3 regions of the Nostoc sp. 'Lobaria pulmonaria (5183) cyanobiont' genome follow, and region 1 is predicted to be linked to each of the others. Evidence: predicted binding sites of a transcription regulator. Region 1 holds the regulator's gene; each other region holds the start of a gene.
What was found. The regulator NtcA, encoded in region 1, controls nitrogen genes in cyanobacteria. The targets are predictions, from matches to a motif close to TNTGTANNNNNNNNTACANA.
Positions count from the first base shown of each region.

Region 1 (8,294 bases):
GATTGTTCCCAGCGCCACCGCTCAAGCTTAGAGTGTAAGCTCCAGGACGTGTCACCTCTCCAGCAACGAAAATATTGATGGGACGAGGCGATAACAGATTGACTGAGATCAAGGGACGTTTGAGGAAGCGAGCATATCTTCTAGCTATTTCATCAGAAGCTTGTTCAGTTGTTAGCCCTAGTACGGACACACTGCCAATTAAAGGTAGGTTGATTGCTCCACCTGGGGGAATTTGGTATTCACCTGTATATTCAGGTACTTCAAATACATTTACACGGATGAGATCGCCGCCTCCCAATGAATAATTAGTATCTAATTGTGTTTGTATGATTGGTGGTTGTGTAGTTGGTGGTAATGGTTGTCCCTGAGCAAGACTGGCAGATGACACAGCGGCATTGACAGCAGTTAAAAAAGCCATACCTACAGCTGGCTGAATTAGGAATTTAGACAAACTTTTGTTAAGCATATTTACCTGAGACTCTGAAACTACAATCAATAAAGTACTGTCTAAACATTTTTATTTTGACTATACCTAAATATTCAAGTTCCCCGACACTCTTATTTTCCTAGAAAAGTGTGATTTTCCGGAGTAAATTTGTTTATTGAACTTAAATTTTTAGTGAAGTTAGCTTAAAGTTAATGTTGCTTGAATAGAGCAATATCAAAAAATATAGGATTTACGCAACTAAACCCAGTTTCTACAAGAAATTGTCTGTTAGCCAACAATCAAGTAGTGACGAATAAAGTTTTCTTGTCAAAGTTAATTTGATGATATTTAAAATCTGCGATGAGTAGTAAGGGACTACTAAAATTAGGAACAAGTTCATTAAATAAATACAAATAACCTTGAAAAGATGTCGGATTTCATTTTTTGTGGATTGTGTTGGGTAAAGAGAACTTAAAAAGGCAGAATTTGGGTTTTGTTCTTCAAGCCAGTCGACAATTTACTATTTGGCAATAAGACTAATTCAATGAGTTGTTTTTTCTTTGGATTTGTTGAATAAAAAATTCTTCTAGGGAGTGACGTGACAAGTTAATGGCGATAATTTTACCTTCCATGAGACGAAGACTGGCAAGAAAATCATAGTAATCATCTTGTAGTGTACCGTGCCAGGAACCATCAGGCTCAAATATGAGAGTGGGTATCCATTTTTTGAGAATTTCCCAGTGACCACCTTGACCTTTGACGTGATATGTGTCGCCTACGCCTAAGAGTTCATTGAGGGAACCAGAGCAAATTAGTTCACCTTGAGCGAGGATGGCAATGCGATCGCAAATCTGTTCTACTTCACTCAGAATGTGGCTATTAAAAAAAATTGTTTTACCAGCAGCTTTGAGCGCCAGAATAATTTCTCGCATTTGGTAGCGTCCCACTGGATCGAGACCAGACATCGGTTCATCCAGAAAAACTAAATCTGGCTCATTAATTAATGCCTGTGCCATACCAACACGCTGTAGCATTCCTTTGGAATAGCGACGCAGGAGCTTTTTACGGGCATCGGCTTGGGATAAACCGACTAATTCCAGTAGTTGGGGAATCCGCTGGCGTTGGACACTTTGGGGAATTTGGAATAACCCAGCAGCAAGCTGCAAAAACTCCCAACCAGTGAGATAGTCATACAAATAGGGATTTTCTGGTAGATAGCCAATATGTTGCTTAACACTGCGATCGCCTATTGGTTTACCCAACAACGATCCCCGTCCAGAGGTGGGATGAATAATTCCCAGCAATAATTTTAAAAGGGTGGTTTTACCAGCACCGTTAGGCCCCAGCAACCCAAAGGTTTCGCCTTTGTAAACTGTTAAAGAACAGTTTTTGAGAGATACTACTTTTTGATTTAGCCAAAAACCAGTGCGATAGACTTTTCGCAACTCAGAAGTTAGGACTACTGGCGGAATGTCTGTCGTATTAAGTTGAGAATTAGGGTCATCTGCAACAGACTTCATCTCGGTTAAATAACTATTTATCAGCTTGGTATTAATTAAAAATTACCCAGTAGGCTGATAATAACCATCACCAAGCTGTGTGTCAATTATCGTGAACTGAGGACTGGGGATTGGGGACTAGGAAGACAAGGGTAGAGTTTTCCCGATGCCCAATGCCCAATGCACAATATCCAATTTGACTCCTTTCATAGAACTCCCTTAGAACTGGGAATTAAGCCAGCACGTCGGGGATCAATTTCCACCGCCAGCCGCGTTGCTCTTGCAAAGGCTTTAAATGTCGCTTCAATAATGTGATGGGAATTAATACCATCCAATTGTCGAATGTGCAATGTCATTTGACTATGGTTCACCAAAGCCACAAAAAATTCTCGCACCAGTTGGGTGTCATAGGTTCCTACCCGCTGAGTAGGAATTTGCAAGCCGTAGCTGAGGTGAGGACGTCCAGAAAAGTCTAGTGCTACCTGAACTAAGGCTTCATCCAATGGTGCAAGAAAATTACCAAAGCGGACAATACCTTTTCTGTCGCCTAGTGCTTGGTTAAAAGCTTGCCCTAAAGTAATGCCTACATCTTCGTTAGTGTGATGATCGTCAATTTCCCAGTCTCCCTTGGCTTGGACATCAATATCAATCAGCCCGTGGGAGGCAATTTGATGCAACATGTGATCCAAAAACGGAATACCTGTTGCTGCTGTGCAAGTTCCTCTACCATCCAGGTTGATGGTAACTTGCACATTCGTTTCACCAGTGGTGCGGTGAACAGTGGCAATCCGAGGGGTTTCAGTTAAGCGATCGTAGTTTAAATTAATTTTGCTGATTTGCATAGGAAATTGGACATGGGGAATAGGGCATGGGGCATGGGGAATGAGAAATGGACAAGAATTTTACTAATACTCAATTCCCAATGCCCAATCCTCAATGCCCCATGCCCAAATTATCTTACATTCCCATAATTTCATATCCTGCATCTACATAGAGAATTTGTCCGGTAATGCCGCTGGACAAATCACTACACAAGAAAGCCACAGCGTTGCCTACTTCTAATTGAGTGACGGTACGTCGTAGGGGAGCTACTTCTTCTACATGATGAATCATATCCAAAATCCCACCCACTGCTGAAGATGCCAAAGTGCGGATGGGGCCTGCGGAGATGGCATTCACGCGAATATTTTGCGGACCTAGTTCAGCAGCCAGGTAACGCACACTAATTTCTAACCCCGCCTTGGCAATTCCCATGACGTTGTAGTTAGGGATTGCCCTAACACCACCTAAATATGTCAGAGTGACGATACTACCTCCCTCTGTCATCAAAGGTTTAGCTGCACCACTTAACTGCACTAGTGAGTAGGTGCTGATTTCTAAGGCGGTGTTAAAGCCAGAACGAGAGGTTTGGCTAAAATCTCCAGTTAAATCGTCTTTGCTTGCAAAGGCCAGACAATGGATCAGAATATCTAACTTTCCCCACTGTTCGCGGATTGTCTCAAAGGTAGATTTAATTTGATCTTCATCTTGGACATTACAGGGAAGAAATAAGCTGGGGTTGAGGGGTTCTACCAATTCTGCAACTTTTTTCTCCATCTTGCCGCGTTCATCCGGCAGGTAGGTGATACCCAGGTTTGCTCCGGCTTTGTGCAGTTGTTGGGCAATGCCCCAGGCGATCGAGCGGTTATTGGCAATACCTGTAACAAGGGCATTTTTTGCAGTCAGATTTAGCATAGAAATTGTTAATGCGATCGATCATTAGGAGCATACTAGAATCTGAGGCACGTTTTGTCTTTGTTTTATACAGGATTGACAAAAATGAATATTGCTAACGGTGTTTACTGTGAGAAAAATCTTGATTTTTTATAAAGATATTCTCAAGATATCTTTATTTGTTCTTCAAAAAACCTTTTGAATACAGCTATTGGAACTACTTATCAACAATTAGTAGCTGAAAGGATCAACAATTATGTATCATTATAAACAAAGAGTTATGAAGAGATTTGTTTGAGTATAGGAAAGTACAGAAAGGTTGACGGTGCTTTATTCATTTTTCGGGTGTATTCTTAGGTAATCAGTTTTTGTTTTTCCGGCATTGGGTAGGGGAAGGGAGATGATCGTGACACAAGATAAAGCCCTAGCAAATGTTTTTCGTCAGATGGCGACCGGGGCGTTTCCGCCAGTTGTGGAAACGTTTGAACGCAATAAAACGATCTTTTTTCCTGGCGATCCTGCCGAACGAGTTTATTTTCTTTTGAAAGGTGCTGTTAAACTTTCCAGGGTGTACGAGGCAGGAGAGGAAATAACGGTAGCGTTGCTGCGGGAAAACAGTGTTTTTGGTGTATTGTCATTGCTGACAGGAAATAAGTCGGATCGGTTTTACCATGCGGTTGCATTTACTCCTGTGGAATTACTGTCAGCACCAATTGAACAGGTAGAGCTAGCACTCAAGGAAAATCCAGAATTATCAATGTTAATGCTGCGAGGTCTGTCTTCGCGAATTTTACAAACAGAGATGATGATTGAAACTCTCGCTCACCGAGATATGGGTTCTAGGTTAGTGAGTTTTTTGTTAATTCTTTGTCGAGATTTTGGCGTTCCTTGTGCAGATGGGATCACAATTGATTTGAAGTTATCTCATCAAGCGATCGCAGAAGCAATTGGTTCAACTCGTGTTACTGTCACCAGGCTACTGGGAGATTTGCGTGAAAAAAAGATGATTTCTATTCACAAAAAGAAGATTACTGTGCATAAACCTGTTACCTTAAGTAGGCAATTCACATAAAAACAATTGGAGAAAGGGGAGTCGGCGCGTGTTGTATTTTGAAAGATGACACTAATAGCTAGAGGTAAATCTAAAATTGAATAATTTCAGCTATTGCCAATTTCCACTTCTCCACAGACAATGCTTAAAAGTAGTAGGCTGTATCTGGAAGGATTTCGGTAGCTAAAGATGACCACCGGATACATCCTCATCGCAGCAATTTTGATTCTGGGAGGCGTAATTGCCACCGTGGGCGATCGCATCGGCACACGAGTTGGCAAAGCCCGCCTCTCACTTTTTAAGCTCCGTCCGAAAAACACTGCTGTACTAGTAACAATTTTTACTGGTGGTTTGATTTCAGCATCAACTTTAGGGATTTTATTCGCTGCCGACGAAGGCTTGCGAAAAGGAGTCTTTGAGTTAGAGGATATTCAAACAGACCTTAGACAGAAGCGGGAACAGCTAAAAACCGCAGAAACTCAGAAAAGTCAGGTAGAGAGTGAGCTAAACCAAGCAAGAATTGCCCAAGCAAAGGCACAACAAGACTTGCAGGCAATTAATCAATCCTTGCAGGCGGCAAATGCCAAACAGAGGCAAACACAAGCTCAGTTGAACCGCACAATTAGTCAGCAAGCCCAAACCCAAACTCAACTCCAACGCACTCAAGGTCAGCTAGATCGGGTGGTAACTCAATACCAAAAAGCCATAGCTGAATTGCAAAGTGTTTACGACCAGAGAAAGGCACTACAGGCGGCAGTTGAACTACTGAAGACAGAACGTCAAAGACTGTATGCCGAAGCGAAAAAAGCCATTGACGAAGCTAAAACAGCAATTGAAAAACGCGATCGCGAACTTGCTAACCGTCAAGAAGCCATAGAACAGCGCGATCAAAAAATTGCCCAACTGGATCAACTAATTCAAAAACGTAATGTAGAAATTACAGCACGAGAGCAAGTGATTGCCAAACGAGAATCGCGCCTCAAAGAATTGGAAGCACAACAGGAGGAACTAGAACAGGAAGTTGCCAGGCTGGAAAAATATTATCAGTCCTACCGCGACCTGCGTTTGGGTAAGCTGGCCTTAGTTCGCGGTCAAGTTCTGTCCGCTGCTGTCATTCGTGTTACTCAACCTGCTGCTGCTCGTCAGGCAGTGGTACAACTTTTACAAGAAGCCAATCGCAACGCCAACCTTGAATTAAGCGAACCTGGTGCAAATCCTGCAAATGTAGAGCTACTGCGTGTGACCCAGGATAGAGTCGATCAATTGAGCAAGCAGATTGGCGATGGTAAAGAATACGTCGTGCGAATTTTCTCTGCTGGTAATTACGTCAGGGGAGAAAAGCAGATAGAATTTTTCGCGGATACAGCCCAGAATCAACTAGTTTTTTCAGGAGGCGCGGTGCTAGCTACGACTACTGCTGATTCCAAAACCATGACATCTTATCAGTTACAGCAGCGCCTAGAAATACTGATTTCTGCTTCCCAATTTCGTGCCCGTAATGCCGGAATTGTCGAAAATGTCCAAGTAGAAGGGACTTTTCTGCGCTTTGTCAGCCAACTAAGACAGTATAATCAACCCTTGGAGATCAAAGCGATCGCAGCAGAGGATACTTATACAGCCGGGCCATTGAGAGTAAAATTGGTGGCAATAGTTAACGGAAAAATTATTTTTAGTACTTAAAAAATTATTTGTACGCTGTTATTAGTAAGATTTAAATATATTGAACAGCAGCCAAAATAGTTGCTGTAGCTGGATTTTTTATTTAGCAGACACGACGCGAACATTTCTAATTTTTAATTTTTAATTTATTATGAATTTCCGTGAATTTTCACCAACGCAACCAGTCATCTTGGGGTTTGATCCAGGTCGAGATAAATGTGGTTTAGCGGTGATGGGACTGGATCGGCAACTGCATTATCATCAGGTCGTGCTAGCAAAAGAGGCGATCGCTACCATTGAGACACTGCGTCAAAGGTTTCCGATCTCTTTGATGGTCATGGGCGACCAAACTACAGCCAAACAGTGGAGAGAGAAATTATATCAAGAATTGACAGAACCCCTGAGCATTATTTTAGTGGATGAGCGCTACACAACCTTAGAAGCACGCGATCGCTATTGGCAAATGTTCCCGCCCAAAGGGTTAATAAAGCTATTGCCACAGGGTCTACGACAGCCACCAAGACCCATAGATGACATTGTTGCCATCCTTTTAATCGAAAGATACTTAAATCGCCTCACTGAATCAGCAGCCAGCCAATTTTAAATTTTTTCTTCAATCCAAAATCTAAAATCCAAAATCCAAAATTGAATAACTCCTAAGTTTTAAAGTTCCGCCCGAATCGTAAAAGCATAGTCTCCTCCAGGCTCTAGCTGGTAATCTTGTTGCTCTAAGAATCGACCGAGGGGTTCTTTGATCAAGGCGCGACCTTGGGAAGGCTTGACGGCAAGTTCTCCCCGGCGAAAATGCCACTGGAAATGCCACTCAAACTCACCTGCACTCACTTCGCCCTCAAGGAAGCCGTGTTGCCAGGATTGGCGGGTAATTCTGACATGGGCAATGGTTTCTGGCAGACGTTTTGCACTCACAATGCTTTATGCCAAGTGTGGAATAACAGCCGATGATGTAGGCTATTTATTTTATTTACCAAACATATCTTAATTAAACAAACTGACAAAGTGGGTATTTGTAGTTGACTAGGTTGTGTTTATGAGCAAAACTACTTCACTATCCTGAAGCCGCACCACCGATAGGTAAGCAAGCTACGCGTAGCGTCTTTTAGACAAGGGTTAGTGAGTCTTCCTTCGAGGGTCACAGCTAGTCGTAGAGATTGGAAAATAAATCAAACGAGAAATGCTAATTTTTTCGTTGCTTCTAGCGATCGCACTTCAACTACTGGCACATTTGAGCAATCGTTTCCATTCGCAACGTGAAGCAGTCTCTACCGTCAATAATCAAATTAGCAGTCTTCAACCCTCCTGTCACAATTGCGTCATTGAAGGTTTTAGTTGCGAAGCCCACAGTATATCTATACCGCAAGATAGCTGTTTTTTGAATCTATATGTACTGTAAAAGTTGGGCAAAAGTATCTGGGGTATACAATAAATTAAAAACTACAGATAAAAAGGTTTCGTGACTTACGTATAGACCCTTGTACGATCAGGCAGTGTTGCAAGAACAACTATGTCGAACAGCAACGTTTAGAAAAACAGGGGGAATGTCTGGTGGGGTCTTCAGAATAAACTAAAAAAGCGGCTTTTTATAAGTTAGTAGTACTAAGTGCATTTTCAGAAATAACTTTATAGATTTTGGTATTTTTTTTGTTTTTACTGCCTAAATAATTTGTCAATAATGATTTAGGTATAACTATTATTTATTACTATTTGTCTAATGCTCGATTCCCTAACTCAAGTCAGATGTGCGCTTACTATTAAAACCGATATTATATATATTAAATGTAAATTTCAGTTTACGTAATGAGGTAAGTAATGGCAATTAAATTGAAAGTTCCGGATATTAAAGGTGATGAGTGCGCCAAGAAAATAACTAAATCTATTCTGACTATGGAATCTGATGCCAAAGTAGACGTGAACGTTGATACTAAAA
Region 1 covers NZ_CP026692.1:5,198,131-5,206,424, forward strand. The annotation lists gene NLP_RS22880 (SLBB domain-containing protein) at 1-466, opposite strand, end outside; gene NLP_RS22885 (ABC transporter ATP-binding protein) at 964-1,947, opposite strand; gene hisB (imidazoleglycerol-phosphate dehydratase HisB) at 2,133-2,768, opposite strand; gene fabI (enoyl-ACP reductase FabI) at 2,884-3,660, opposite strand; gene ntcA (global nitrogen regulator NtcA) at 4,040-4,711, shown strand; gene NLP_RS22905 (DUF3084 domain-containing protein) at 4,880-6,370, shown strand; gene NLP_RS22910 (Holliday junction resolvase RuvX) at 6,501-6,953, shown strand; gene NLP_RS22915 (DUF3146 family protein) at 7,013-7,276, opposite strand; gene NLP_RS22920 (heavy-metal-associated domain-containing protein) at 8,177-8,294, shown strand, end outside.

Region 2 (8,294 bases), 3.1 Mb from region 1:
AGATAGATGTGAAGCTAATAAATAACTGCGATCGCCAGGATTAAGCTAAGAATAATTCATCCGAAGCTTATCCAGCATTTTCTATCTAGGGAGAGGACAATAATTTCAACATTCGCAATTACAGCATTCATAATTACTTAAACGGAAAAATAAGCAATAAATTTACAAATTAAAGTTTATTAATTTTGGATTTAACATCCATAGGACTTACGCACATGTCACGCAAAATAAAACCACAGAGAACGCAGAGAACACAAAGGAATAAGAGTTAGAGAGGTTTTTTGCGTAAGTCCTAATCCAAATGCTAGGATGCGACAAAAATGAGTTTAGATTCAAAGGCTTGGAGTAAGTATTAAAGTAGTAAGCAAAAAGACCTTGCATAACGCAGTTAAATTATCTCTAGTATTTTCTAATAAAAACGATCTCCAGCTTAACCTCTCCCGCAACCCCTCTCCTTGGTAAGAATAGGGGTTAGAGGAGAGATTTTGATATATACTTCATTTATCTACCAACTGCTATAAACTAAATAGCCAACAAAAAAAGCTTAAAGAATACAGGTATTGATTAAATCTTCAACTCCTCCTACTGGTAAGATTTTTGTCTCCAATTTGCAGGCTAATTCTTCAATACTCATATCATCTAAAAATACCAATTCCCCATGTTTTAGCATTACATTTGGTAGTAAAATTCCATCTCCCAAATCTTGTCCTTGTAAGTTCAACAGCAAATCATGACCCGTTAATAATCCTGTGACAGTAATATTCTGTCCCCAATAATCGCTGCATAAAGCACGCATATTTACTTTTAAACCTTCAATAGAATTTAATCGTTTCAAGATAGGTTGAAAGGCGTTTTCTACTGCGTTACCTACTACCCAAGTTAATTTTCTCTGAGGATAAACTTTTGGCGGTAGTAATTCTGTTGCAGCAGTTGCAAATTGCTTGATAAACAACTGAATTGAACCAACACCATTATCAATTTGGGGATACTCTTCATATTCAGATTCGCTCGGTAATTCCTCACCTGCAATCAAAAACCACTCATCAGCTAACCAAGCGACGCTAGAGGAAAACTTTTGCCGGAATTGTTGCGAAAGTGTTCGTACTTGAGAAATCACTTCTTTGGCTTTTTCTCTAGTTACGGGTATGAGTTCGTCTTCTGGAGGCCGAAACCTTGTCAGTCCAACTGGCACAACTGCCACCGATGCCACCGCAGGCACTTCACCATTATGAAAGGATGCTAAATCTTTTAGGGTTTGCTCCAGATGTTCGCCATCATTTATACCAGGACAAACAACCACTTGAGCATGAATTTGTAGCCGTCTTTTTTGAAACCACTTGAGTTGTTGCAGGATTTGTCCCGCACGGGGATTTTTCAGCAGTCTAATTCTAACTTCCGCCTCTGTGGCATGAACAGAAACATACAACGGAGATAAGCGCATTTGTTCAATCCGCCGCCATTCTCTTTCTGGCAAATTGGTCAAGGTAAGATAAGAGCCATACAAAAAGCTTAAGCGGTAATCGTCGTCTTTAAAGTACAAGCTGGTGCGCTTACCTGGTGGCTGTTGGTCGATAAAGCAAAATGGACAGCGGTTATTGCACTGAATTAAGCCATCAAATAGGGCAGTTTCAAATTCTAGCCCCAAGTCTTGGTCGTAATCTTTTTCGATTTCCAGGCTATGAGTTTTACCGGCTGCGTCTAAAACTTCTAATTCCAAGACTTCATCAGCACACAAAAACTGATAATCAATTAAGTCGCGGGGGCGTGTACCATTGATTGCAACGATCGCATCCCCAGCTTCAAAACCAATCTCTGCGGCTATTGAGTCTGGAAGAACCTTGGTAATTCGGGCAGGATGAATGGTAGTCATGGGGAATGAGGCATTAGGCACTTGTACTGAGCGTTCGCGTAGCGTCTCGTAGAGAAGTCGAAGTATTGCGCATTATAGCGTTTCTTAGTTGAGTCTAATACAGACTTAACCCCAGCACCTTCCCTACTCGTGTTGGGGAGTAAAATTCAAAACCTCTCTCCTTTTAGGAGAGAGGAATGGAAGTGAGGTTAGATTGTATTGCATACAAACGAGCGGTCGCTATAGTCATTTGCTTTGGATAAAGGACAAATGACTAATAACAAATGACTAATAACTATTATCCTTTCCAACCTGCTGCGATCGCTAGTAAGATCGCACTACCAAATGCTAATCTATACCATACAAAAATCAAAGTATTTTTGGTTGCTAAGTATTTAATCAAAAATGCAATTGATAGGTAGGAAAAAATCAAGGTTGAAATAATTCCTACAATTAATAGTGCAACAATGTTATCTGGCAACTGGTGAGCTTGAAACAACTTGAATATTTTCAAGCTTTTATACAGCGTCGCAATGGTAAGAGTTGGAAACCCTAACAAAAATGAGAATTTCGCGGCTGTAGCGCGTTCTAATCCTAAAAATAAGGCAGTTGTCAAAGTCGAGCCAGAACGGGAAACGCCCGGAATCAAAGCAAGTGTTTGTCCCAATCCAACCAAAATACCATCCCGAATCTGCAATGACTCAAAACCTCGCTTCCGAGTGCCAAGTTTTTCTGCTAAAGCTAGTATAAGTGCCATGATAATTGACATGATGCCAATAATCAATGCACTCTCAGGTAAAATATCTTTCAAAAGAAAGCCGAAAATTAAAGCAGGCATTGTTCCTACTACAATACCGACAAGAATCTTCCATTCTTCGCGTTGCCAGTCTTTGGCTTTTAATGCTTCAATTCCACCTTTGGTAATACTATAAATCAGCGACCAAAAATACCCCACAATTGCGATAACGCTACCAAATTGAATTGCATCAACAAAATCTTTAGAACCTAGTTCTTTCCAACCAAATACCTTAGTAAAAATCAGAAGATGTGCAGTACTGCTGACTGGCAAAAACTCTGTAATACCTTGAACAATACCCAAAATAAAAGCTTGAATAAACTCCATTTGCAATTAATACCTTTTTCGTGTTTTAGACATTATTCTTAGGATGATGATGTTGTTTTATATACTCTCTATTGCACCTAATCTTGTAGAAAACTCAATTTTACTGATCGATAACATCATCGAAGACGCTGACTATGTTCTTACACCCATCTCAATAAGTCAACGAAATTTTGTCAATTCATCAAACTTTAATATTTAGCCCACTGATGTCAGTTCACTTTTAACTGTTAAATTTTACCCCTCACCTGTCTGTAATCCTCTACTTACAAGTAACTACAGAGCAGTAATGTACATAGTGCAACTTTAATGGATTCCTTTGGCAGAGAATGTTTTGTTTGGTTTGCGCCAAGGCTCCTGAAAATTTCAGTATAATTACAATGCCCCAGGGGGGGATTTTAAAGTGTGATATATTAAATAAGATAAAGTTTAGTAACAAATATTAAAAACTTGATTAATAATACACTGTCCTCTTACAGCGTTTCTACCCCTTCTATTGATACCGAGTTGGATTTAGCTGATACTGGGCTGAAGGGTATTAGGCAATTGGAATCTACACTCTCCTTTTCTCCCTATCTTCCCTTATCTAGTTCTGCCCGACAAAGTTGGTTAGTCTTTGCGGCGGCTGTGTTTTTGGTATCAGTACCAGTATTTGTCGAAGCGCCAATAGTGCGATCGCTACCAAGTCTGAGTTTAGCCCTGACAGGATTTTGGGTATGGCTAAGTTTTGCCTTAATGTCACGTCCTGCAACTTATGTCTGGGGGGATTTGCTCTTAGGGTTTAGCTGGAGTTGGTTAGCAGGAGCGATTTACTGGGGCTGGTTACGTTGGGAACCTTTATGGCATCTGCCGGTGGAGTTTATCGGTTTACCGTTTGCTTGTTGGTGTCTGGCGAAGAATTGGGGCAAGGTAGGTAACTGGTTTTATTTAGGTTCTTTACTCGGTACAGTTTTAACAGATGTATATTTTTATATAGTAGATTTGATGCCCTATTGGCGGCAAATCATGAGAGTAGATGCAGATGTAGTACCGCAAATCTTACAAGATGCTCTCATGCAAGTACAAGCACCTTGGGGACAAACTTGGGCGATAATTCTCGCGGTAGTGCTATTAACAGTAGGAATTTCAGCTTTAGGTCGAAATCAAAGACACTGGTATGCCTTTGGTGGCGCAGTTTTAAGCACAATTTTAGTAGACAGCTTATTTTTGTTAGCTGCGATCGCAGCGTAAAGCAGGCAGGAGACACTATATGTTGCAATAAGCGTATAGTAGGCTTCTGTTTTGGAAACTTTTCCCAGCCCAATCTACGACACATCAAAAATGATGCTGTAGATAATTAATTAGTTAAGAAATATTACATAAAACCCATCAGCATCAAGTCTTTTTTGGTAAGGTTTTCAATCTTAGAAATCGTGCAGTTTGGTGTCTGCGTCAGAGGTAGAATCAGCTACCCTGAAAAGATTTCATCTCACTGGGAATACAACCGGGATCGTGGATGCAACGCTATTGCAGCTATGCAGGTACTCTTTCCATGATGAAAATTTTTGGCAAAAGTACAGTCAAACCCAGTAACCGTAAATATTGTGGATATTAATACGCTGTATATTAGTTTCTGATGACTGCTGTGTTGACTAAGCTATCAGCTTTTGTCCTTTGTCCTTTGTCCTTCGTCCTTGGCGCTCTCACGTAGAGGCATTAACGGCTTCCCGCAGAGTATGACTAATGACTAATGACTAATGACTAATAACTGTTGTTAGCTTAAAACTTTTATTTCTGTTTGATGGAAAGAGGTAGAAAAATCGTGAAAGGATTGGCGCGTTTATTAACAGTGTTTAGTTTGTTACTTAGTTGCTGGGGATGGTTGGGAACAACTCAAATAGCCCAAGCTGCTAGTTTCAACAGTTTTGCTTTTCCCCAAGTCCCAGTTCTGGCAATTGAGCGGCAGAATCGGGCAGACGCTAAACTAGGAACGGAGTTTGGTAAAAAAATTGATTTGAATAATACCAACGTCCGAGCTTTTCAACAGTTTCCAGGGCTTTATCCCACCCTAGCTAAGAAAATTATCACCAATGCTCCCTATCAAAAGGTAGAGGATATATTGGATCTACCAGGATTGAGCGATCGCCAAAAACAAACCCTGCAAGCCAACCTTGAGAAATTTACCGTGACAGAACTAGAGCCTGCCTTTAATGAAGGAGACGATCGCTTTAACAACGGTATCTACAGATAACTAAATTGCAGTTAATGTAGCAAATAGCAGCCCACTCCTGATTCTAGGGAGTGGGAGTATTTTATTAAATATGAGGGGAATGAGGGAGACAAGGGGGACAAAGTAAAATCTTCCCTGCTCCCCTGCTCCCCTTCTCCCCTGCTCCCCTTTCTCCCCCATTACCTTGTCTCAGATAGATATTCCCAGCCAATTTGATGTCTTAGTAGTCGGCGCTGGTGCCGCTGGACTATACACATCGCTGTGTCTGCCAGAATCCTTGCGAGTCGGCTTGATTACCAAAGAAACCGTTGCTTTGTCCGCCAGTGATTGGGCACAAGGTGGCATTGCCGCAGCGATCGCCCCAGAAGATTCTCCAACACTGCACATTGAAGATACGATCCAGGCGGGTGCAGGTTTATGCGATCGCACCGCTGTCGAATTTCTCGCCCAACATGCCCCTAGCTGTATTCAATCCCTAGTTAACTTGGGGGTAGCTTTTGACCGTCATGGTCAAGCCTTGGCTTTAACTTTGGAAGCCGCCCATTCTCGCCGCCGTGTTCTCCACGCTGCGGACACCACAGGCAGGGAAGTTACTACCACCCTCACCGCCCAAGTATTACGTCGCCAAAATATTCAAGTCATTCAGCAAGCTTTAGCTTTGAGTTTGTGGATTGAACCTGAAACTGGTCGTTGTCAAGGAATTAGCCTGTTTTATCAAGGTAAAATTACCTGGATAAGAGCTGGTGCTGTGGTACTGGCAACAGGCGGCGGTGGTCAGGTATTTGCCCAAACCACGAACCCGGCTGTAAGTACGGGTGATGGGGTCGCGATCGCAGCTCGTGCTGGGGCTATCCTCCGCGATTTAGAATTTGTCCAATTTCACCCCACTGCTCTCACTAAATCTGGTGCCGATCGCTTCTTGATCAGCGAAGCTGTACGCGGCGAGGGGGCACATCTCATCGATAATGAAGGGCGACGTTTTGCCTTTGACTACCACCCTGCGGGTGAACTTGCACCTAGAGATGTGGTCAGTAGAGCAATTTTCAGCCATTTGCAACGTACCGCCCTTGATTTGGCTACTGCCCATGTGTGGTTGGATATGCGCCCCATCCCCGCCGAGAAGATTCGTCTCCGCTTTCCTAACATCGTCAAAGTTTGTCAGCATTGGGGCGTTGATGTCTTCCACGAACCAATTCCTGTAGCGCCAGCTGCCCATTACTGGATGGGTGGAATTGTTGCGGATCTGATGAATCGCACTAATATCCCCGGTTTGTATGCAGTAGGTGAAACAGCTAGTACAGGTGTGCATGGGGCAAATCGCCTTGCTAGTAATTCCCTGTTGGAATGTATTGTGTTTGGGGCCCAGATGGCTAATATTAAGTTAGAAAATATTGGGCTGCCCTCAGAAACACCAGTGCTGCCGTTACGGGAATTTAATGTTGATGCTAGTGAGTGGCACATCCAACAAGCACAGCTAGAAGCACTCAGGGAGAAGTTACCGCGTTTAGTATGGGAAAGTGCTGGTATTTGTCGAGAGCAATCAAGGCTGGAAACTGCGATCGCTACTATTGAATCTTGGCAGCAAGATTTCGCTGCCTTGCCTTTAAGTCAATTCTTGCTTGCTTTACGTCCAGCAGAACCCGCTAGTTTTGACCTACCAGATGTTGAACGCCAATTGGGACTTTGGGCAGAAACCCGCAATTTATTAGATGTAGCCGATTTAATTCTCAAAAGTGCTGCTTTTAGAACCGAAAGCCGAGGCGGACACTTCCGTTTAGATTATCCTCAACCAGACCCAAGTTGGCAAGTCCACACACTTGTACAAACAAATAATTGGTGGAAATCTCCACTATTGTCTTGAATAAATTACCTTAAAGAGTTTGACGGTTTTCAGCAACCTTAAGCACAACATCCTGCAATAAACTGCCAAGTTAAGGATGTGTGTTCAAGACGGTAGCTACCTCATTGTGCTGCCTTACCACAATTTATAGCAAAGTGCTGAGTGCTGTTAGCGGTAGGGGTGCGTTTAGCCATACTGAGTATAAACCCAGTTGCTTCAAGGCTTTGAGCAATCAACACTGTCCTAACATATCTGACTACAGCTATAAAATCTAAAATTCAAAATTGCCATCAACGCGTGCCGCTACCATTATGACTGTCGGGGCCACCATAATTTGGTGGAATATATATGTCTTTTAAATTTTGAGAATTGACCTTGCGGGCGATTAAGGTGTTACTGCTAGTAGCGCCTAAAGCATTAGCACTTGCAGTACTGAATATATCTGTGCAAGCAGCAATTTTAGGTAGCAGTATGTAAGCACTTATGCAGAATATCATAAACTTTGTGATTCGTAAGTTAGTTTTCATAACTCTCCGTAAATTTACTAGTTTTTAATTTTAGAAAGCATTTTTTATTTTTCACCGTGTATTTACTAGGCTTTTTTAAAAAAATATTTTAACTCTATGAAATTATTGCTGATCGCCTACAAACCATTGTGGTATTTGCTTGTAGATTAACCTTACTTTGACGATATTAAATAGTCTTTATACTTAAGTCGTATTTTTAATAAGCGGTTTTTACATCAGTCTAAGGTTAGATATATTGATAGATAACTGCGAGGATTTTGCTTAATTCACTATTTATTAATAATATCTTAATGTTTTTAAGTATAAACACTATGTTAAAAAAATTTGTGGTTCATAAAGACATGAAATAATACTTACTTGATTGTATAGTTAAGACTTAGATGAGTAACAATCTGTAAAGATAAAACAACATATCTGTCGTAATTATAAAGATTTTAAACATCAAAAAACAGCGTAATAAGCGCATAAGTACGAGTATAATTCTATTTGTAAAAATAATTACAACTAAAAATAAATTTTTTAATTATCTTTGATGACTAATTGCTTTCTGATATAAGTTGTTAGGTTTAGTCTGAAACCACACAAGCTTTACCATATCTACATCTTGGCTAAAAATCTACCTCGTATTAGATATGTCATATCTTTTCAAGGTGGTGCCTTAAACGTATGTCCAATCTAAATTTCTAATTTGAAGGTAAAAATTGTGACCAAAGTAAAAAAATCGGGAAACTTGACTTTTGACTAATTAA
Region 2 covers NZ_CP026692.1:2,107,817-2,116,110, reverse strand. The annotation lists gene NLP_RS09080 (TIGR03279 family radical SAM protein) at 545-1,870, opposite strand; gene NLP_RS09075 (undecaprenyl-diphosphate phosphatase) at 2,148-2,972, opposite strand; gene NLP_RS09070 (DUF3120 domain-containing protein) at 3,420-4,199, shown strand; gene psbU (photosystem II complex extrinsic protein PsbU) at 4,771-5,199, shown strand; gene nadB (L-aspartate oxidase) at 5,363-7,039, shown strand; gene NLP_RS09055 (hypothetical protein) at 7,309-7,545, opposite strand; gene NLP_RS09050 (CHASE2 domain-containing protein) at 8,291-8,294, opposite strand, start outside.
Region 2: a site for NtcA is predicted at 3,399-3,418, ahead of NLP_RS09070 (DUF3120 domain-containing protein). Genes of this name have one in related genera too.

Region 3 (8,294 bases), 3.0 Mb from region 1:
CACAAGCAGTCCTGATGACTTTCTGGACTAAGTTCTTCCTTGGTGTATTGGCGCTCATTGCGTCAAGTTAATAATTAGATTGCTTAGGCAATGACACCTTGATTTATGTCTACCTACTGACTCAGTTAATTTAGTTTCACTCAACACCAGCTAAATAATATTTCATGCCTGCGGTTAAAAGCAGTTGACTGCGGGCACTTTTTTCTAATCTTTAGGAGGATAACTTATGCTGGCTACAATTTTTTGTGCTTCATTTGCTTGGGCTACTTTGATTTTCTTTATTTTGAGTATTTGGTTTACCTTAAAACAAGGGATAAATCATTTAAAAAAGCTACATGAAATTCCTTGTCATGCTTGTGAATATTTCACTAACGACTATCGCCTTAAGTGTACTGTACATCCAATTAAAGCTTGTTCTGAGGAAGCGTTCGGCTGTCTTGACTTTAAACCTCAAACTTCTTTCTGTAATGCTTGTCAAAAGGGTCGGCAAAAGCTTTGTTAAAATTTTCCAATTAGATAATTTCTAATCCGTAATACTCTAAATACTTATGAATCGACAATCTGATTTGCTATCCGAACTATGCGATTTTCTATATCCTCGTAGTCCATATTATGGACAATTTAAACCAGAGTATCTAGTATTTAACGCTAATCTTCAAGATTTTTCTCAACGGGTAAACTACATTTGCAGCCTCCAAACTAGTGGTAAACTTTCCCCAGAAGAGGCTTACAAACAAATTCACATCCTCTGGAGACAGTTGAAAAGTGCCAAAAAAGAATTGAAAATTCGTTAAATAGAAACAGTATTACCCTTAAGTCGCTCAAGATCGTCTCTGAGTCTTTGTTTCGATACAAGCACTGACTAATAGCTGATAACCAGAAAATCCTAACAACAGTGCTACTCGTTTCAAATCCTCAATCACATCTTCAAGAATGAAAATTGTATCTGCCTGCGATCGCAGTCCTTGCAACGATGAGTTCGGTTGTCCACCTATTGAGTATTTTTAACAAAATGCAAAAAAGCTACATTCACTGAATTGATATGGGAATAAATTTCTGCTAATAAAAGGGTTAAGGATGTAAAAACAACAATAATTTACACCCAAACTCCTTACAGACGCGATTAATCGCGTCTCTACTCCTAATTTTGTTATGCTTCTTCTGAATTTTCTCTCTTATGTCCTGGGGATGCTTCGTAAAGTGCATCGAGATGTTGACGCGCATCTTCAACGTTAATCGAACGCATTACCAAAAGTGGCTCTTTTATTAAGTTTCCAGCACTATCTAATAATTCTGGATGGGGTACAAACTGTTTTTTTGATGAATAATAACCATAGTTGCCTTGGTTATTCATTGGCGAGGAATTTGTCGGGTAAGTTCGCTCCCGATCGAAACTGAACATAATCAGATTACGAATTAAGTTGCCAACAGCTATAAATGCAAGGATTGTAAAAGCAAGAATGTAAAGCAGATGTAACATTGGATATTCCTCCAGAACAGCAATTTTTAAAACTTTATTTTGTAACGCTTTGTTTCGCCGATACCGTGACTCACAGTTAAGATGACTATTTTACGCACTTTTCAATGCGCTTACATTTATATGGAACTATTTGTCAACCGTTATTCCACTTACGGTAGCATAGGATACATTCTTTTGCTAATCTAGTTAATCTTAAGAAATTGTTAAGAATTTTATACTATCTTTTTAACGATTGATTTACCATCTTGCCTAGACGCTTTCTTGGTAAGTTAAGAGACATCGCTAAGTAGTCTGCCGAAATTTAGCCCTTAGACTTCACGTCCTTGACGAAAGCGCATTGCGACATTCCAGCATTCTGTTACTAATTCATGCCAAGGCATTAACGTTGCCATATCAATTCCGACTTGTTTATCAGTTGCATTAAATAGCATCTTCGCCGTATTTAGTTCATCTTGCGCTTGCTTAACCCGCAAGAGCAAGTCAGATTGCTCTTGGTGACTCATAAATGATAGTTCCTCAGTTTCGAGTAAATGGCGCGATCGCGTAAACCAATGCTGAAAATCTTCCAGCAGCGGATCTAAAACCGTTTTCAGCAACTCTGTCCCTGGTAAATTTGAGTCTGGCATAAATAAGAGGTATATTTCAAACTTGCTTACTAATATTAACGTTATTTACGTTTCTTAACACTTTTCTAATTTATCTCATAATTCCCCGATGTAAAAATTTGTAACAAAGAGTACAAAATTTATTATATAGTCTTGATATCTGGTTTGTACAGTGCCTTTGGACAGGCATCTATAGGTATATATGACATCGAGTTGCAATTCATAAGATAATTTAGCGATGTCTACGACGGGCTACGCCTACGCAGCCAATCCTGAATTTGACATTCAGGTAAAAAAGCAAAAATTTATTTTTATCTTTGGATTGAAGAAGAATTCAGGACTCAGAATCAAAATAGTGGGGAATTCAAACCCGCCACCTAGAAACACCATTAAAGAAAATATATTTAGCGGAGTCTTAAACCCCTTTATTTATTACGCCAGTCGAATTCCAATTCATTCTGACTTCTGAATTCTTTGTTGATAAAGCTTAACTGGCAAAAACCAAAGTCGTTATAGTTGAATAAGCCTACAGATTTAGATAAATCACCTTTTGTAATCACTTCGCCAACGGTTCAGCAGCCAATGTCGCTAAAATCATCGACTCAGTCCGAACACTCAGAACAAGTTGAAAAAATTTATTTACCGCGTACCAGCGAATCGGAGAACTTAAAAAAGATTCGCCACACTGCTTCCCATATTATGGCAATGGCAGTACAAAAGCTGTTTCCCAAGGCACAAGTTACAATCGGCCCTTGGATTGAAAACGGTTTTTACTACGACTTCGACAATCCAGAACCATTTAGCGAAAATGATCTCAAAGCCATCAAGAAAGAGATGGCGAAGATTATCAATCGCAAGTTGCCAGTAATTCGGGAAGAAGTCAGCCGCGAAGAAGCCGAACGCCGGATTCAAGGAATTAATGAACCTTACAAGCTAGAAATCCTGGGAGATATCAAAGAGGAACCAATCACGATTTACCATCTGGGGAATGAATGGTGGGATTTGTGTGCGGGGCCTCATCTGGAAAATACTAGTGAATTAAACCCGAAAGCAGTTGAACTAGAAAGCGTTGCTGGCGCTTATTGGCGTGGGGATGAAACCAAAGCCCAATTACAACGCATCTATGCCACCGCTTGGGAAAGTCCAGAACAACTCGCTGAATATAAGCGACGTAAAGAAGAAGCGTTGCGGCGAGATCACCGGAAATTAGGTAAAGAACTGGGATTATTTATATTTTCCGATCTAGTAGGGCCGGGTTTACCTTTGTGGACACCCAAAGGCACTCTGTTACGGAGTACTTTAGAAGACTTCCTCAAGCAAGAACAGGTAAAACGGGGTTATTTATCTGTAGTAACACCTCACATTGCCAGAGTAGATTTGTTTAAAACCTCTGGACATTGGCAGAAATATAAAGAAGATATGTTCCCCTTAATGGCAGATGATCAGGAATCAGCTGCACAGGAACAGGGCTTCGTTATGAAGCCGATGAACTGCCCTTTCCATATCCAAATATATAAGAGTGAGTTACGCTCTTATCGGGAATTACCGATGCGACTGGCGGAATTTGGTACTGTTTACCGCTACGAACAATCAGGGGAATTGGGCGGTTTAACACGGGTGCGCGGTTTTACTGTGGATGATTCTCACCTGTTCGTCACCCCAGAACAGCTAGATAGCGAATTCCTCAGTGTAGTGGATTTGATTTTGTCGGTGTTCAATAAGCTGCAACTGAAGAACTTTAAAGCTAGACTCAGTTTCCGCGATCCTGCTAGTGATAAGTACATCGGTTCAGATGAAGTTTGGGATAAAGCCGAAGGTGCGATTCGCCGTGCAGTTGAAACCTTGGGGATGGAACACTTTGAAGGGATTGGAGAAGCGGCTTTTTATGGGCCAAAACTTGACTTTATCTTTAGTGATGCCCTAGATCGGGAGTGGCAATTAGGAACTGTGCAGGTTGATTACAATTTGCCAGAACGCTTTGAGTTAGAATACGTCGCCGAAGATGGTGTTCGCAAACGTCCAGTGATGATTCACCGTGCGCCTTTTGGTTCACTGGAACGGTTGATTGGGATCTTAATTGAAGAATATGCGGGTGATTTTCCTTTGTGGTTAGCACCAGTGCAAGCTAGATTACTGCCAGTGGGTGATACACAGCTAGACTTTGCGAAAGATGTGGTGGCGAATATGAGAGCGTTAGGCATCCGTGCAGAAGTTGATACCAGTGGCGATCGCTTAGGTAAACAGATTCGCAATGCAGAGAAAGAAAAAATACCTGTGATGGCAGTGGTGGGAGCTAAGGAAGTGGAAACCAACACCTTAAGTATCCGTACCCGCGCCTCTGGGGAATTGGGAGTTATCCCTGTCGATGAGGTGGTGGATAAGATGAAGGATGCGATCGCTAAGTTCGAGAACTTTTAAAATCTAACCGCAGACGCACACTAATCACAATTGGTGTGCGTTTTGTTTAGTAGATCAGATTATTGGCTAGCTGGTAGATTTTGGCGAAGGTGCGATGTCTACGATGAGCTTCTCTACGAGAGGCTACGCGTAGCTTGCTTCTTGAAGGGTACGCTTACGCAGCGTATTTAATATCAAATACTCATTAATGGAGTTCCAAGACTCATTAATGGAGTTTCAAGACTCATTAATGGAGTTCCAAGACTCATTAATGGAGTTCAAAGCCTCATTAATGGAGTTCAAATACTCATTAATGGAGTTCAAATACTCATTAATGGAGTTCAAATACTCATTAATGGAGTTCAAATACTCATTAATGGAGTTCAAATACTCATTAATGGAGTTCCAAGACTCATTAATGGAGTTCAAATACTCATTCACGAGTATCAAATACTCGTTGACGGAGTTCAGAAGTGGATTCATCCAGTTCAAATACTCATTTTAATTTTAAATTTTCACGGTATCTGGAAGATCAGAAAGTATCAGAGACAACAAAACTTTTCTCAATCACCGCACTCAAGAAAACTTTTCGAGTTACTCAACATTGATAAGATTGATTCAAAGACTTGTGGAATCTGCTTTTCCTAAACAGACTAGACTTGCATAAATTACTATCAACAATTTTTGACTGACATCATGAATCGCTTTGCCTCTATTTTGCTGGCCGGCTTGATAGCATCTGCATCAGCTTTGGCTATTTCTCCAAAAGCTGATGCTAATACATCAGTGGATTATCTTGCTGGGTTAGATAGCTACGGCTATCAACACAACGATGATCGTAACTATGAACTTCAGAGTCGTCACCACAGAAATGGTGATTATGACCGCCAGAACGACCTTCGCAACATTCGTGACAATAACGATCGCTATGAGCGCGATCATAACCGTCGCTATGAGCGCGATCATAATCGCCGCTATGAGCGCGAAAATAACCGTCGTTATGAGCGCGATCATAACCGTCGCAACATTCGTGACAATAATCGCCGTTATGAGCGCGAAAATAACCGCCGCTATGAACGCGAAAATAACCTTCGCTACATTCGTGACAATAATCGCCGTTATGAGCGCGAAAATAACCACCGCTATGAGCGCGAAAATAACCTTCGCAACATTCGTGACAATAACCATCGCTATGAGCGCGATCGCAACTGGGGTCGTGGTTAATCCCTCCGCCTTCATTTATTAAGCTTGGTTCTAGGTGAACTGAGCATTGATTCTACTTGGCGGTAGGACAGACACAATTTCTTTTTCCACTCATTCCAATATCTGACTTTTCACTCTTATCTAGAAAACCTCGCTTCCATTCCCTAGTAACAAAGCTTGCTCAGGGATTAGGTTTAGCGTTAGTTTTTCTACACGACGTGAAAAGTCAGATTTTAATTAAATCAAGAATTTGCCCTCAGACTATAGCGGTTCCCATTCAGATGCGGTACAACATTACATCACGAGGTGTAGGGGCACGGCACTGCCGTGCCCCTACAGGTGTACCTCACGTAAACGAGAACTGCTATATAAGTCTCTTTCTCAATTACGAATTACAAATTTATCTCACGACCTTGGTCGCAACAATTGCACAAAGGTATCACTCACAGTATGGTCTTTGGTATCGGCGGCATATTGAACTAATTTTTCCTTGAGTTCTTTGGCAGCATCTAAAGGCAGTAAATTTACTAGCAAAAAGTAGACACCGCGAAAACGGGAGTCGCCCATGTGGTCAAGCAGCCGATTTTTCGCTTCATCCTTCTCGCCCAGAAAGTTCTGCACCAAAAAGAAATCCATAATCTTATCGTGGCGGAAATACCATTCTCTCTTGGCTGCACCTTCTTCGTTTTGCCACTGACGCCTGACGACCATTTTATATTTCTCATCTTCTAAAGACTGTACTACCTGGTAAAATTCATCCGCAGGTAGCGCCTGTTCATCGTTCAGTCGCATTTGATAGACTGCATCCGAGAATTTTTTTAAGGGAAATTCCTGGTTCCACTCTTGCAAGTATTCGGCTGCCATCAAATTATATTGCTGTTGTTGCAGGTGAAACAAATCGGGGTATTCACCTTGGGAGATCATTAACGCCACAACTGTTAAATCCATTGGGTTAGAGAGAACCCTTTGGTTAGGAGTTAACTCCTCTGGTGATTGCTGCTTGCTGAGGGCTGTTGCTAGATAGCTAGTGCAGGCTTGCTCGTAATTATTACCCTGAATTTTGGCATCTTTGGGCAGTCGTGGCTGACGGGAAATCAAAAATTGCTGAATTTGGGCTTGCTCAAGCGACTGTAATTTATATATCTTGGCTGTTGAGGGTGGTGTCCACTCAAGCGGCTGGGTAGTCATGATAATGTTACCCCGGAAGTAGCTTTCGACAAACTGGCAAATTTTTGCCCTGGTGTCGGCTGTGACTTCGTTGAGTCCGTCAATGCAGATATCTAACGCACCACTGTAAATTAAATTCTTGAGAAAATCAGCATCTTGTGCTTGCCCGTGCAGCTTGGCTTGAATTGCTTCAATTACCCCTTTGTCACACTTGCGGGCGGGTAAATAAACCACAATGCGCGGTGAGGTTTTCACGAGATGGCGGAGAAACATCGACTTACCCAAACCAGAATCACCTTCTAGGACAATTTGCCCGGTGATGCTGGGTAGCACCTGGGTAATTGCTTGGGGTTCTTCTGCACTGGGAACTTTCACCTGAGATTCTGGGAAGTATGTTTGGGGATTAAAATTATCTAACCCGGCATCGGCTAACAGGGAAGGCTTGAAGGGTTCAAATAATTTGCCACGGAAAAAGGGAATCCAAGCGAGGAGAAAGCCGACGTAGCCCACGCCTAAGATGCGCCTTACCCGAGGGTTCCAGAAGAAGATGGCTTGGACTTGGGGAAATTTGGGATAGGCAAAGATGAGGGCAAGCCAAAAGGCAGCATGAATCAAAATAGTAGTTATGGCGTTGAAAAACCACTGCCAACCCTTGAGGTTAACTATTACTGATTGCAGCGAATCAGCTTCGCTGTATCCAGCGTTTTTTTTTTTTTGAGATTGTTGTAGTGAGTTTCTAGGATGAGAATGTCTGGCGATCGCCAAGAGACTTTTTTCGCAACTACAGCAATTTGCTTTGCTAAGTCTGACCGTAATCGTGCCAAATCTCGACTGGGTTCCCAAGCTTGGGCAAAGATTTTGAGAGTTTTATCACCGTGATCGTGGCTTAATGAAGCAGGAATAGTTTTAGTCTCAGGAAAGCCCAGCCATGTAAGCAGTCTTTTCACATTATCACTGCCACCAGCCAGTAAATATGTCAAAGCAATAATCAAAGTGCGATCGCTTCACTAAGAAGAAGAATTTTTCATAAAGCTAAGACTTTGCTTGTTTTAATATGTATCGATATCGAAGATAATAAAATTAAGCATCCCTGGCAGGCACGCAAATGACCGAGCTTTACGGAGGAACCGATCCTAGAGACATTCCCGCCTACTCCATTAGCGATGCTGCTCGTTATTTACGCATTCCAGCAGGCACAATTCGTTCTTGGACAGTTGGGCGACACTACCCGATTTCAAAAGGTTCTAACTTCTTCAAACCCCTTATCCCAATTCGCGATCTCAAGCCAAAACTCCTCTCATTCACTAACCTAATCGAAGTTCATGTTTTAAGAGCAATTCGCAAAAATCACAAAATTGATCTAGGTAATGTACGAACCGCTCTTGATTTCCTTGAGGAGCAGTTTCAAACATCCCACCCGCTTGCTGGTGAAAGTTTTCTTA
Region 3 covers NZ_CP026692.1:1,162,368-1,170,661, reverse strand. The annotation lists partial or broken gene NLP_RS04985 (chlorophyll a/b binding light-harvesting protein) at 1-38, shown strand, start outside; gene NLP_RS04980 (hypothetical protein) at 227-502, shown strand; gene NLP_RS04975 (DUF7219 family protein) at 549-794, shown strand; gene NLP_RS04965 (DUF2973 domain-containing protein) at 1,151-1,480, opposite strand; gene NLP_RS04960 (DUF2605 domain-containing protein) at 1,789-2,106, opposite strand; gene thrS (threonine--tRNA ligase) at 2,668-4,503, shown strand; gene NLP_RS04940 (hypothetical protein) at 5,179-5,706, shown strand; partial or broken gene NLP_RS04935 (NACHT domain-containing protein) at 6,091-7,832, opposite strand; gene NLP_RS04930 (DUF433 domain-containing protein) at 7,958-8,294, shown strand, end outside.
Region 3: a site for NtcA is predicted at 2,204-2,223, ahead of NLP_RS04960 (DUF2605 domain-containing protein). Genes of this name have one in related genera too.